2 regions of the Streptomyces sp. NPDC016851 genome follow, and region 1 is predicted to be linked to the other one. Evidence: riboswitches for the same ligand, from Rfam matches in the RefSeq annotation. Region 1 holds a riboswitch; the other holds the start of a gene.
What was found. Region 1 has a riboswitch for glycine ahead of gcvT (glycine cleavage system aminomethyltransferase GcvT). Riboswitches for the same ligand answer to the same signal wherever they lie in the genome.

Region 1 (7,257 bases):
CGTCCTTGCCGACGTACTGGGTGGCCAACTGGTCGGCCGTCTGCCCCCCGAGGCGGGGGACGAGGAAGAAGATGGCGAAGGTGACTGCGCTGACCACCAGCAGCAACAGCACCGCGCCCATGACGCGTCGGAGGATGTACGCAGCCACAGCTGTACGGCCCCGGGTGGCCGCGGCGGGATCATCCGCCGCGGCCACCCGGTGCCTTCACCTGCCTTTCGAAAGGATCCGGCCTGCTGGTGTTACTTGGAGGAACTCATCAGCAGGTAGTCGTACATGCCGAGGTAGGCCTGCGTGACCGTGACGTTGTTCGCCGACGCCGGCCGGAGCAGCAGGTTCTTGCGGTAGACCAGCGGGACGACCGAGGCGTTGTCGAGCACCATCTTGTCGATGTCACCCCAGGCCTTGGTGCGGGCCGCGTCGTCGGTGTTGGCGATCGCGTCCGTCAGGGCCTTGTTGATCTTCGGGTCGTCCAGCTCCATCAGGTTGTTGCCGCCCGAGGGCTTGATGGCGGCGCCGTTGATGATCTGGTCGAGGAAGCCGTAGCCGGTCGGCCAGTCGGCACCCCACGCCATCGAGAGCATGCCGAGCTTGTTGTCGTGGACGTAGCTCGGGACACCGGCGAAGTTGGAGAAGTACTTGCCGGAGGGGAACTGCTTGATCTCGATGTTGATGCCGATCTTCTTCAGCGACGCCTGGACAGCGGTCGCCGCGGCGACCTCGGCGGGACGGTCGGAGCGGGCGGTCAGGATCGTGTTGAAGCCGTTCGGCTTGCCGCACGCCTTGAGGGCCGCCTTGGCCTTGGCCACGTCACCCTTGTGACCGTCGGTCGCGTAGGTGTCGAACTTGGTGTAGCCGTTGACCGACGGCGGCAGCAGCGTGGTCGCCACGTCGCCCTTCGGCGAACCGCCCATGGCGTCGAGGACCGACTGCTTGTCGAGGCCCCACTGGACGGCCTTGCGGCAGTCGGCGTTGTCGAACGGCTTCACGTTGACGTTGAGCGCGATGTACTGCGTGGCACCGGCGTACGAGCTGTCCGTCTGGTTGGCGTACTTGCCTCGCAGCACCTTCGGCTGGGTCTGCGGCTGCACACCCGTGCCGGCCGCGTCAGCCGTGATCTTGTCGGAGAGCAGGTCGTTGTCGACCGTGACCGGGTTGACCTTGAACTTGATCGTGATCTTGTCCGCCAGGGCCTTGCGGATCGGGTCCGTCTTCGCGTCCCACTGCGGGTTGCGCACGAGGGTGGCGCCGCGGCCCTCCTCGTAGGACTGGAACTGGTACGGGCCGGTCGACTGGATCGCCTGCACGTACTTCGCACCGGTGTCCTTCGACTGCGGCACCGGCGCCGTCTGCGAGAACGTCGCCAGGTAGTCGAAGTCGGCGAACGGCTGCTTCAGCTTGAAGACGATCGTCCGGTCGTCCGGCGTCTCGATGGACTTGATGCCCTCGGCGGACTTGTCCTTGTAGGGACCCTTGTACTTGTCACCGCCCTCCAGGTACGCCTTGAAGTACGTCGGGCCGTTGGACAGGGCCTCGGGCGCGAAGTTGGAACGCTCGATGGCGTACTTCACGTCCTTGGACGTCACCGGGGTGCCGTCCTGGAACTTCACGCCGGCGCGCAGCTTGTACGTCCAGGTCTTGGCGTCCGGGCTGGACTTGCCGAGTCCCTCGGCGAGGTCCGGGACGACCTCCAGGCCTTCCTTGCCCGCCGCCGGCTTGAACGTGGTGAGCGTTCTGCCGTAGAGGCGGGAGAAGTTCTGCACCCAGCCGTAGTACGTGTTGCCCGGGTCGAGGGAGTCGGGCACGTCCGAGTGCTCGTACGTGACCGTCCCGCCCTTCTTGCTCGACGGGTTGACGATCGAGGTCAGCGCGGCGTCCTTCTTGCCGTTGCCTCCGTTCCCGTCGTTGTCGTCACCTCCGCCGCCACATGCGGCAGCGCCCAGCGACAGTGCCAGGACCGACGCAACGCCGGCGGTCACCCTTCTCGTCTTCACCTGAGGAAGCCCCCTCATTCGATGGATCACTTGCTGCGAGGGTCGAGGGCGTCACGCAGCCCGTCACCCAGCAGGTTGAAGGCCAGGACGGTGATGAAGATCGCCAGTCCGGGCACGAACATGTACTGCGGATCAGCCGTGTAGAGATCCACAGCGTTGCTGAGCATGCCGCCCCAGGAGGCCTGCGGCGGAGCGATACCGACACCGAGGAAGCTCAGCGCGGCCTCGAACAGAATGTTCGTCGGGATGATCAGCGTCGAGTAGACGAGGATCGGCGCGACGAGGTTCGGAAGCAGTTCGCGGAACAGGATGTACGGGCCGCGTGCCCCGAGGCTCGTGGAGGCCTCGATGAACTCACGCTTGCGCAGGGTCATCGTCTGGGCGCGCACGATGCGGCCGATGTACGGCCAGCTGAAGAAGCCGATCACGAAGATCAGCACGCTGATGCGCAGGGACAGGCCTTCGAGACCGAAGAAGCCGTCCTGCACGGAGGCGGAGATCGAGATGGCGAACAGCAGCAGGGGGAAGGCCAGGAAGGTGTCCATCAGCCTGCTGATGACGCTGTCGATCCAGCCGCCGTAGTAACCGGCGACGACACCGAGCACAGTGCCGATGCACACGGACAGCAGCGTGGCGCCGCCCGCGACCAGGAGGGAGACCCAGGAGCCGTCGATGATGCGGGCGAGCATGTCCCGGCCGTACTGCGGGTCCACGCCGAGCGGGTGGTCCCAACTCATGCCTCCCCAGCCGCCCTTGGGGGCGAGCAGCGCGGGGTCGATGAGGTCCTGGTTGAACTTGTTGGGATCGAGGTCGAAGATCCACTGAATGGGCTTGGAGAACACCGCCATCAGCACGAGCAGGATGACGATGACGCCTCCCGCCATCGCCACCTTGTCCCGCTTGAAGCGCATCCAGGCGATCTGGGTGAGCGAACGCCCCTCGATCTGGCTCTTCTTGACCCCGGAGAGCACGGCCTCGGGCTGTGCTCCGGCTTCCGCCCCGGTGGTCTCGATCGGTGCGGTCACGGTGCGATTGACCCCTCTCGGGCCGGCGATCGCCGAGCCCCTGGCTGCCGCTGTAGCGGTTTGTTTGTCTCGTACACAAGACCGACCCGGCCCGTGTCTTGCGGGGAGTCTTCAACGCTTTGGCGATCTGTTGCCAGACTTGGCGGTGAAAGGATGCGTAAACGTGATGCTGTCTGCGGGGTTCCGTTATCCGGACAGTGGGTAGCGGGGGTCGGACGCGCTGAGACAGGGGCATTTTAGGACAGACCCATGCCTTTCCCCCCTATCTACGCGCGGAGAGCTGAGAGCCGGTCGCGTTTGAAGGTGAGGAAAGAGAGGCCATCGGGGGCCCGCCGGACGCGTCAGTAGCGGCCCTGGACCGGGGGGTAGCCGTAGCCCGAGGCGGGGGCCTGGACCGGGGCGGTGGCGTGGGCCTCGCGGTCGTAGAAGGGGCGGGCGCTCGCGCGCAGCCACATGGCGACCGGGTCGTGCTCGTCGGACATGGCGACGGTCGAGACGGGCAGCCCGTCCGGTACGGCACCGAGGGACTGCTGCATCATCGCGCGCACGGAATCCACGGCCGGCGGCGAGGTGTCGTACACATCCAGTCCGATGGCGAGGTACGGCGCGCCCAGCGCGGGCTGCACCCAGGCCCGGCGCAGCGAGCGGACGGCCGGGGTGCGGTGGGCGTTCTGCGCGAGCAGGGCGTAGAACTGCGGGAGCTCGATGGCCGGTTCGGACAGCCGCAGCGGGCCGGCGGGCTGGCGGTCCAGGCCCGTGGCGATCCGCCGCAGGTCGAGCCAGGGGATGCCGACCCCGCCGCCCGGGGCGTGCGGGTTGAGCCAGAGGCCGTAGTGGTCGGGGTAGAGGGCGCGGGCGACGTCGACTCCGTCGACCACCTCGTAGCTGCGGTTCCAGCCGCTCGCCGAGAGCTCCTGGGCGGAGGTCACACAGGGGGCGTAGCCGTAGCCGTCGACCTCCATGTTCCCGTACTGGGCGTCGGGGGAGCCCGCCTGGCCGTGCCAGAGGAGCATCCAGATCTGGCCGGAGTGCGGGGTCGCGAGCGCGCGCAGGAGTGCCTCGTAGGCGTCGTAACGCCCGGGCGTGACCTGGCGCAGCATGTGCTCGACCTGTCCGGCCGCGGCCGTGCCGCTCGCGCTCACCTTTACCGCCCCTTCGTACAACGCCTCGACCGTGACCTAGCTTAAGCCCGTGCGGGAGCTCGGGGATTGGTGCCGGTTTGCGGGCGCGGGTCGTGTGTGGCTTGTCGCGCCGTTCCCCGCGCCCCTGAGTTCGCTGTCCTACCGCTGATAAAAGGGCCGGACCCGGTCCCTCATCCAGGTGCCCACCGGGTCCTCCGCCACGTCCAGGAGGACCAGGTTGACCTGCCACGGGGCCGGGCACCGGGTCACGGCTCGGGACAGGGCCTCCAGGGGGAGGGCCCGCAGGTCGCCTTCCCACTGGGAGAGTTCGACGCCCACGAACATCACCGGGTCGGCGGTCTCGATCGCGGCGAGGCAGCGGCGGGCGGTGAGGACGACGCCGATGGCCTCGAACTCCGCGGAGGCGGCGGCGAGGAAGTCCACCGGGTCGTCCTGCCAGTCGGGCTCGAAGAGGCGGACCCGGCCGCCGCTCGCGGGGCCGTCCAAGGGGGTCCGGCCGGCCCGGCAGAGCTCGGCCACCGCGGGCGGCGGGAGGGGTATGCCGACGACGCCGCCCGGGTTGACGGCTATCCCCGCGTGCGGGGGCAGGCCGCGGGCGAATTCCACGGCGGGCGCGATCGTGTACGACATGTGGGAGCCGACGACCTGGCGGAACTGCTCCTCCGAGCTGAACACCGGTACGTACGCCTGGCCCTCGATCTCGATGCCGGGCAGCTCGAGGGGACCGCTCTGCGGGCCGCCGCCGCTCGGCAGGGGGACCCAGACGAAACTCCGGCCGAGCACCTCGACGATCCGCCCGCCGGCCGACGGCCCGGCCCCGAGGGAGGCCGAGAGCACCTCCTCCAGTTCGTTGCCGGGCCATCCGCCGTGCGGGTGGGTCTGCGTGTGCGCCGGGAAGTCCGCGGAGAAGTCCGCCGGGAAGTCCATCTGCCTACCGCCTGCCTGGAACCACTGCTGTGGCTCAAAAGGCTAGCGGCTCCCCGGCCGCCGGCGGTCAGCCCGTGAAGCCGATCCGGCGCAGGGTGCCCGCCGCGTCCCGGTCGACGAGGATCGCCGAGCCGCAGCCCGCGGGCAGTTCGCCCCGCTCCACGGAGCGCAGCAGGCGGTTGGCCGCCGCGCGGTGGCGCAGGAACGCGTACCGCGAGACGCCGCGGCCCCGGTCGCGCTGGCCGGCCAGGGCCTCCTCGGGGGTGACGTCGAGCAGGAGCAGATGCAGGGTGCCGCCCCGGCGCCGGGCCTCGCGGGCCAGCCAGCGGCGGACCCAGGCCTGGGTGCCGCAGTCGTGCACGACGACGCCCTCGCCGGTGCGCAGGGCGCGCCGCAGCCCGGCGTAGTGGGCGAGGCGGACGAGCGGGCGGTAGACCCCGTACGGCAGGAAGCGGGGCATGCGGCTGTCCCAGCGGTCGCGGGCGTCCTGGGAGTCGATGCGCCGGCCCGGCACGGTGCGCCGCATCAGCGTGGACTTGCCGCTGCCGGGCAGGCCCGTGACCACGACGAGGTCGCGGGGGCCGAAGAGCAGCGCGTGCGGGCCTCGGCCTTCGCGCTCGCGCAGATCGCGGACGACCGGCACCGGCAGCGGGCCGCAGGCCGCCCGTGCCGGAACGGCCGGCTGCTCGGGCAGCGCGACGCCCGATGTCGTGGCGTACGCGGTGGTCCTGTTCACCGTGATCGTCCTCCCCTGGGGCCAGGTACGAGTCCCATCCCCGCTGAGTGTAAAGAGAAGGTAATGCCCGATGTCTCTGGTTTTAGTCCTCTTCCCGCAACAGCCCTGCTACAGGGTGCTGCCCCTGCCGCCCCGCGACAATGCGTGCAATGATGTGCGCGCCAACTGCATACCGGCCGTTTGAATCCGCGCGGGAGAGTTCCCAGCACCGCTGACGCTGGGGCGCCGAAGGAGCAAGTCCCTCCCTTGAATCTCTCAGGCCCCGTTACCGCGCGGGCGAGGCACATCTGAAAAGCGGGCCATCCCCTGTCGCCGAGGCGGCGGGCGTGGCTCCACCCAAGGTGCAAGCCGTGTCCCCCGTGGTCATGGCGAACCTCTCAGGTTCCGATGACAGATGGGGAGGAACGACCTCGCCCGTCATGCCCTTGGAGACGACCGACCGATGAGCAGTACGCCACTGCGCCACACCGCGCTCGATGCCCTGCATCGTTCGCTCGGCGCGACGATGACCGACTTCGCCGGCTGGGACATGCCCCTGCGCTACGGCTCCGAGCGCGACGAGCACAACGCCGTGCGCACGAAGGCCGGGCTCTTCGACCTCTCCCACATGGGGGAGATCACCGTCACCGGCCCGCAGGCCGCCGCCCTCCTCGACCACGCCCTGGTGGGCAACATCGGCGGCGTCAAGCCCGGCCGCGCCCGCTACACCATGATCTGCCGGGCCGACGGCGGCATCCTCGACGACCTGATCGTCTACCGGCTGGGCGAGACCGAGTACATGGTCGTCGCCAACGCCTCCAACGCCCAGGTGGTCCTTGACGCGCTGACCGAGCGCGCCGCCGGCTTCGACGCAGAGGTGCGCGACGACCGGGACGCCTACGCGCTGATCGCCGTGCAGGGCCCGGAGTCCCCCGGGATCCTGAGGTCCCTCACCGACGCCGACCTCGACGGGCTGAAGTACTACGCCGGTCTGCCCGGCACGGTCGCCGGGGTCCCGGCCCTGATCGCCCGCACCGGCTACACCGGCGAGGACGGCTTCGAGCTGTTCGTGAAGCCGGAGCACGCCGTCGAGCTGTGGCAGGCCCTGACCAAGGCCGGCGAGGGCGCCGGACTGGTCCCCTGCGGACTGTCCTGCCGCGACACGCTGCGCCTGGAGGCGGGCATGCCGCTGTACGGGCACGAGCTGAGCACCTCGCTGACGCCCTTCGACGCCGGGCTCGGCCGGGTGGTGAAGTTCGAGAAGGAGGGCGACTTCGTGGGGCGCGAGGCCCTGCGCGAAGCCGCCGCCAGGGCCGAGCAGAACCCGCCGCGCGTGCTGGTCGGGCTCGTCGCCGAGGGCCGCCGGGTCCCGCGCGCCGGGTACGCGGTCGTCGCCGGCGGCGAGGTGATCGGCGAGGTCACCTCCGGCGCCCCCTCCCCCACGCTCGGCAAGCCG
Region 2 (7,257 bases), on a different contig from region 1:
CCGCTCGCCATCGCGCACAGCCTGACGCGGAGGGCCAGCGGCCGCTGTTCCGGGACCAGGTCGGTGGCCCGGGCGGCGACGTTTCCGGAGGTCAGGGCGCGCCGTCGGTTGACCCTGCGCAGCCTGGCGGCATAGGTTTCGGGCAACCCTCAAGTGCGGGTGGAGGGTTTTCCGACCCGTATGCGTCCAATGCCCCCGGTGGGCAGCCGCGGCAGGAGGATCCGATGTCGGCCCTGGTGTGTACGAGGTGCGGTAACCGCAACGCGGAGAACAGCCGCTTCTGCTCCAACTGCGGCGCGCCGCTGCGGGCGGGAGCGGCGGCGGAGCGTCCGTCCGAGACGACCTCCACGATCTCCATCTCCGGTCTTGAGGCCTACGACAGCGAGACCACCGGCCAGACGCCGATGCCGACGCTGTCCCCGGAGGCGCAGGCGGCCGTCGACGCGCTGCCGCTGGGCTCCGCGCTCCTGGTCGTGCGCCGCGGGCCGAATTCGGGCAGCCGCTTCCTGCTGGACGGCGATCTGACCACGGCCGGGCGTCATCCGCAGAGCGACATCTTCCTGGACGACGTGACGGTCTCCCGGCGCCATGTGGAGTTCCGCCGAGGTCAGGACGGCTCGTTCACGGTGGCCGACGTGGGCAGCCTGAACGGCACGTACGTGAACCGCGAGCGGATCGACCAGGTCGCCCTGAACAACGGCGACGAGGTGCAGATCGGCAAGTACCGGCTGGTCTTCTACGCCAGCCAGCGGGGCTACTGACCGGATTTCGTCCGGGGAAGCCCGCGAAGGTCCGTCCGTCAGGGAAGGTCCATGCTGCAAACACCGAGCGGCGGTGCCGGGCACGGCGCCGCCGCCACGGACAGGCTGATGAGCATCGGCACGGTGCTGAACGTGCTGCGCGACGAGTTCCCCGAGGTCACCATCTCCAAGATCCGTTTCCTGGAGGCGGAGGGGCTCATCGAGCCACAGCGGACCCCGTCGGGGTACCGCAAGTTCAGCGCCCATGACGTCGAGCGCCTCGGCCATGTCCTGAGGATGCAGCGGGACCACTATCTGCCCTTGAAGGTGATCCGCGAGCATCTGGACGCCATGGAGCGCGGTGAGGCCGTCCAGCTGCCGACGCTGGGCCGTCAGCGTGACGGCGAGAGCGTCCCCGAGTCCCCCGAGGTGCCCACGGCGGCCAGGATCGGGCGTGAGGAGCTCCTCGCCGCCGCCGGCGTCGGCGAGGAGGAACTCGGGGAGTGGGAGTCGTACGGGCTCGTCACCCCCCTGGAGGACGGGGTCTACGACGCGGAGGCGGTCACGGTGGCCTCGCTGATCGCCGAGCTGGGGCGGTTCGGGATCGAGCCGCGGCACCTGCGGGTGATGAAGGCCGCCGCCGACCGCGAGGCCGGGCTCGTGGACCAGGTGGTGGCCCCGCTGAAGCGGCACCGGAACCCGCAGACCAGGGCTCACGCGGAAGCCCGTGCCAAGGAGCTGGCGGGGCTCACCGTGAGGCTGCATGCCGCGTTGGTGCAGACGGCGCTGGGTGTGCGGCTGCCCTGAGACGGCCGGTCGCGGGCGACCGGAACAGGCGCCCGTTCCCGGCCCGACTACCCAAACATCCCGAGCACGGCCTAGGGTTGCTGTGTGAACGAGCTCGATGTCGTAGGTGTCCGGGTGGAAATGCCCTCCAACCAACCGATCGTGCTGCTGCGTGAAGTGGGAGGCGACCGTTACCTCCCCATCTGGATCGGACCGGGTGAGGCGACGGCGATCGCCTTCGCCCAGCAGGGCATGGCTCCTGCGCGGCCGCTGACCCACGATCTGTTCAAGGACGTGCTGGAGGCCGTCGGTCAGGAGCTCACGGAAGTGCGCATCACGGACCTGCGTGAGGGCGTCTTCTACGCGGAGCTGGTCTTCGCCAGCGGCGTCGAGGTGAGCGCCCGTCCGTCCGACGCCATAGCGCTGGCCCTGCGCACCGGAACGCCGATCTACGGCAGTGACACGGTGCTCGACGACGCCGGTATCGCGATCCCGGACGAGCAGGAGGACGAGGTGGAGAAATTCCGCGAGTTCCTCGACCAGATCTCCCCGGAGGACTTCGGCAGCAGCAGCCAGTGAGCTCCGGAATCCGGTGAGAGCCGGACGGCGGGGAGTGCCGGAGGCCAGTGAGGCGCGTGGGCGGCCCGGCGGACGATGTGGTCCGCGGCAGGGTCGCCCGCCCTGTGTGTGACGGGTGAAATGCCCGCATGTGCCGGAGGCGAGTGAGAGCGTCACGCGGCCCGTATCGGGGGCATTCGGCTAGCCTTTCCCCGCGGTGGGGCACGGGAAACCACTCTTAGGGTGATTATCACTCGGCGTGGCGAGTGTGGCGATCGTTGACGCACCCCGGGTGACTGCCTACCGTCGAGAAGGCAGGTCAAGGACGGAGGTCGGCGTGAGAAGCAGCGGCGACGGTACGGCTGGGGGTGGCCCCGAGCGCAGTCTCAGGGCGAGCGGTCCGTACCCTCCCCCGGGCTCACGGCTCCGCCCGAGCGGGGGATGTCCCCAGCCCGGCGGGGTGGCTGATCACGTTCCGCAGCGACCGACGGCTGTGCCGAGCAGCGGAGGGACGGCGTCCATGGCGTCCGAGCAGATCGGCTATCGCGGCCCCACGGCCTGCGCGGCCGCCGGAATCACCTACCGGCAGTTGGACTACTGGGCCCGCACCGGCCTCGTCGAGCCGAGTGTGCGTCCCGCCTACGGGTCGGGGACGCAGCGGCTGTACAGCTTCCGGGACGTCGTCGTCCTGAAGATCGTCAAGCGGTTCCTCGACACCGGGGTGTCGCTCCAGAACATCCGCACGGCCGTCCAGCACCTCAGAGAACGCGGTTTCCGCGATCTGGAGCGCATGACGCTGATGAGTGACGGGGCGACGGTCTACGAGTGCACCTCGCCGGACGAGGTTCACGCGCTGCTCCAAGGGGGCCAGGGCGTCTTCGGGATCGCCGTGGGCGTGGTGTGGCGGGACGTGGAGAGCGCGCTGTCCCAGCTGCACGGCGAGCGGATCGACACCGGCGAGACCCTGGTCGGGTCCAACCCGGCGGACGAGCTGGCGCGTCGGCGGAACCGGGCCGTCTGAACCGTCCGGCAGTGCGGTGCCCCCCTGGCCGTTGGAGGCGGGACGTTTCCGCGCCGGGCCGCAAGCGGTTTCTCCCGGGGGTGTCAGGGTGGTTGCCCGGGGCGTTGTCAGTGGCGTAGGGCAGCATCGGAGATGTGAGAACCGCGCCCACGATCCTGCATCTCGACATGGACGCCTTCTTCGCCTCGGTGGAGCAGGCGTCCAAGCCGAGCCTGCGCGGAAAGGCCGTCGTCGTGGGCGGGCTCGGGCCCCGGGGCGTCGTGGCCACGGCATCGTACGAGGCGAGGGTCTTCGGTGTGCATTCGGCGATGCCGATGGGGCAGGCCAGGCGGCTGGCGCCCAACGCCGCGTACCTCGTGCCGCGCTTCGGGTTCTACAAGGCGATCAGCGAGCGGGTGATGGAGCTGCTGCGGGCGCTGTCGCCGCTGGTGGAGCCGCTGAGCCTGGACGAGGCGTTCGTGGACCTGGAAGCCGGGGGAGCGGCGTGGGACGAGCAGTCGGCGCGGCTCGTCGGAGGGCAGCTGCGCGCGGACATACGGGCCGTCACCGGGCTCACGGGATCGGTGGGGCTCGCCGCCTCCAAGATGCTCGCGAAGATCGCCTCGGAGCAGGCCAAGCCGGACGGGCTGGTGGTGATCGAGCCGGGGACCGAGCGGGCGATGCTCGGGCCGATGTCGGTGCGGACGCTGCCGGGGGTCGGGCCGGCGACGGGCGATCATCTGCGGCGGGCCGGGATCACCACGATCGAGGAGATCGCCGAGGCGGGCGAGGACGAGATGGTCCGGCTGCTGGGAAAGTCGCACGGGCACGGCCTGTACGCCATGGCGCTCGCGCGGGACGACCGGCCTGTCGTGGCGGAGCGGGAGACGAAGTCGGTGTCGGTCGAGGACACCTACGACGTGGACATCCACGACCGGGTGCGGGTCGGTCTCGAGGTGCAGCGACTGGCCGACCGGTGCGTGCGGCGGCTGCGCGGGGCCGGGCTGTCCGGGCGGACGATCGTGCTGAAGGTGCGGCGGTACGACTTCTCGACGCTCACCCGGTCCGAGACGCTGCGCGGGCCGACGGACGATCCCGGGGTGATCCGTGAGGCGGCGGCCCGGCTGCTCGACTCGGTCGACACGACGGGCGGTGTGCGGTTGCTCGGGGTGGGCGTCAGCGGGCTCGCCGACTACACCCAGGAGGATCTCTTCGCGCAGGCGGCAGGGGAGCGGCCGGAGGCGCAGGGACCGCTCGAGGAGGACGCCGTGGCGCCGGCCGAGGAGCAGCCGGCGCTCGCCGAGCGGCGGTGGCCCGCCGGGCACGACGTACGGCACGCCCTGTTCGGGCACGGATGGGTGCAGGGAAGCGGTCTGGGGCGGGTCACCGTGCGGTTCGAGACGCCCGGCTCCGAGCCCGGGCGGGTGCGGACCTTCCGGGTCGACGATCCGGACCTGGAGCCGGCGGATCCGTTGCCGCTGGTGTTATCAAGCCCGGGGGAGAGTGGTGGTGGGCCGGAGGGTGGGGCCGGGGCTGTGGGGGTGGGGTCCGCTGCCCCCTAGACCGGCCGGTCGGGGCTTCAGGCCGTCTCGTCCGTGCCCGCCAGCTTGCCGAAGTCGTGGTCGGGCAGCGGGGGAGGCGCGGCGACGTCGAGGCCGTAGTGGTGGTAGAGCTGCAGTTCCTGTTCGGGGGAGAGGTGCCGGCCCACGCCGAAGTCGGGGGCGTCCTTGATCAGGGCGCGGTCGAAGGGCACGTGGAGGGCGCCGTCGATCAGTTCACTCGGTTCGAGCGGGACGAAAGCGTCCCTGCTGAACAGGCCGGTCCGTATGGCCGCCCACTCCGGCTCACCGGTGGCGTCGTCGAGGTAGACCTCGTCGATCGTGCCGATCCTGGTTCCGTTGCGGTCGAACGCCTTGCGGCCGATCAGGTTGCGCGGATCGGTATCGGTTCGCACGGGCCCTCCACGTAGTCGCAACTCATCCGTGAACACTACAAAACGGCACAATCGGGGAGGCGGCCACTCGAAGGTTCGTGCGTTGACCGCGCTGGTACGCTGGCAGCGGCTGCTGACCCCGTGCGGGAGAGTCCTCCAGACACCATCGGAGGCGCCGAAGGAGCAAATCCTCCCCGGAATCTCTCAGGCACACGTACCGCACGGACGAGGTCACTCTGGAAAGCAGGGCGGGTGTCGACGGCTTCCGCTCTCACCGACGGTGAAAACCGGAGGCCTTCGGGCGATCCGGTGAAGCTCTCAGGTCGAGATGACAGAGGGGGAGGCCGTTCGGGTACCCGTGCCGTGGTGCCCCTCGAAGGTCGTGTCAGACCAGGAGGCCTCCGCAAATGACCGCCCATCGCATCCCGCTCTCCGAACTCGAAGAGGCAGTTCCCTTCGAGCAGCGTCACATCGGCCCCGACCACGAGGCCCGCGCCAAGATGCTCGCGCAGGTCGGCTACGGCTCGCTGGACGAGCTCACGGCCGCCGCGGTCCCGGCCGTGATCAAGAGCGCCGAGGCGCTGGACCTGCCGGGCGCCCGCAGCGAGGCCGAGGTGATCGCCGAGCTGCGCTCCCTCGCCGACCGCAACCACGTCCTCGGCTCCATGATCGGACTCGGGTACTACGGCACGTTCACGCCGCCGGTCATCATGCGCAACGTCATGGAGAACCCGGCCTGGTACACGGCCTACACGCCGTACCAGCCGGAGATCTCGCAGGGACGGCTCGAGGCGCTGCTCAACTTCCAGACCATGGTCGCCGACCTCACCGGACTGCCCACCTCCGGTGCCTCGCTGCTCGACGAGGGCACCGCGGCCGCCGAGGCCATGGCGCTGTCGCGGCGGCTCGGCAAGAACAAGAAGGGTCTGTTCCTGGTCGACGCGGACGCGCTGCCGCAGACCATCGCCGTGATCCAGACCCGGGCCGAGCCGACCGGCGTCGAGGTCGTCGTCGCCGACCTCGGCGAGGGCATCCCCGCCGAGATCGCCGAGCGCGAGATCAACGGCGTGCTGATCCAGTACCCGGGCGCCTCCGGAGCCGTGCGCGACATCAAGCCGGTCATCGACCAGGCGCACCAACTCGGGGCGCTCGTCACCGTCGCCGCCGATCTGCTCGCGCTGACGCTGCTGAAGTCGCCCGGTGAGCTCGGCGCGGACATCGCCGTCGGGACGACGCAGCGCTTCGGTGTGCCGATGGGCTTCGGCGGTCCGCACGCCGGCTACATGGCGGTCAAGGACAAGATGGCGCGCAGCCTGCCCGGGCGGCTCGTCGGCGTGTCCGTGGACGCCGACGGGAACAAGGCCTACCGACTGGCGCTCCAGACGCGTGAACAGCACATCCGCCGCGAGAAGGCCACCAGCAACATCTGCACCGCCCAGGTGCTGCTCGCCGTCATGGCGGGCATGTACGCCGTCTACCACGGCCCGGAGGGCCTGAAGGGCATCGCGCGGCGCACCCACCGGTACGCCACGGTTCTCGCCGCCGGGCTCGCGAACGGCGGGGTCGAGGTCGTGCACGGCTCCTACTTCGACACCGTGACCGCACGCGTCGCCGACCGGGCCGCCGAGGTCGTGGCCGCCGCGCGGGAGAACGGGGTCAACCTCCGTCTCGTCGACGCCGACCACGTCTCGATCGCCTGCGACGAGACGACCACGCGGGCCCAGCTGCGTGCCGTGTGGGCCGCCTTCGGGGTCGAGGGGGTCATCGAGGCGCTGGACGCGACCACGGAAGACGGGCTTCCGGACGGTCTGCTGCGGACCGACGAGTACCTGACGCACCCCGTCTTCCACCAGCACCGCTCCGAGACGGCGATGCTGCGCTACCTGCGCCGGCTGGCCGACCGCGACTACGCGCTCGACCGGGGCATGATCCCGCTGGGCTCCTGCACCATGAAGCTCAACGCGACCACGGAGATGGAGCCGGTCACCTGGCCCGAGTTCGGGCAGCTGCACCCCTTCGCGCCCGCCGAGCAGGCCGGGGGGTACCTCAAGCTCATCCGTGAACTGGAGGACCGTCTCGCCGAGGTCACCGGGTACGACAAGGTCTCCCTCCAGCCCAACGCCGGGTCGCAGGGCGAGCTGGCCGGTCTGCTCGCCGTCCGCGGGTACCACCGGGCCAACGGGGACGAGCAGCGCACCGTGTGCCTGATCCCGTCGTCCGCGCACGGGACCAACGCCGCG

Region 2: another riboswitch for glycine. It lies ahead of gcvP (aminomethyl-transferring glycine dehydrogenase); the one in region 1 lies ahead of gcvT (glycine cleavage system aminomethyltransferase GcvT).

Annotation. Positions count from the first base shown of each region.
Region 1 covers NZ_JBVHEP010000009.1:278,533-285,789, forward strand. Annotated here, with positions in the region: gene ACZ3I3_RS17275 (ABC transporter permease) at 1-148, opposite strand, end outside; gene ACZ3I3_RS17280 (ABC transporter substrate-binding protein) at 241-2,010, opposite strand; gene ACZ3I3_RS17285 (ABC transporter permease) at 2,019-3,017, opposite strand; gene ACZ3I3_RS17290 (enhanced serine sensitivity protein SseB C-terminal domain-containing protein) at 3,359-4,159, opposite strand; gene ACZ3I3_RS17295 (enhanced serine sensitivity protein SseB) at 4,298-5,086, opposite strand; gene ACZ3I3_RS17300 (AAA family ATPase) at 5,154-5,822, opposite strand; glycine riboswitch at 6,004-6,103, shown strand; glycine riboswitch at 6,104-6,226, shown strand; gene gcvT (glycine cleavage system aminomethyltransferase GcvT) at 6,265-7,257, shown strand, end outside.
Region 2 covers NZ_JBVHEP010000022.1:6,000-13,256, forward strand. Annotated here, with positions in the region: gene ACZ3I3_RS29900 (FHA domain-containing protein) at 1-761, shown strand, start outside; gene ftsR (transcriptional regulator FtsR) at 813-1,547, shown strand; gene ACZ3I3_RS29910 (bifunctional nuclease family protein) at 1,632-2,105, shown strand; gene ACZ3I3_RS29915 (MerR family transcriptional regulator) at 2,422-3,105, shown strand; partial or broken gene ACZ3I3_RS29920 (DNA polymerase IV) at 3,240-4,745, shown strand; gene ACZ3I3_RS29925 (PRC-barrel domain-containing protein) at 4,664-5,038, opposite strand; glycine riboswitch at 5,152-5,247, shown strand; gene gcvP (aminomethyl-transferring glycine dehydrogenase) at 5,425-7,257, shown strand, end outside.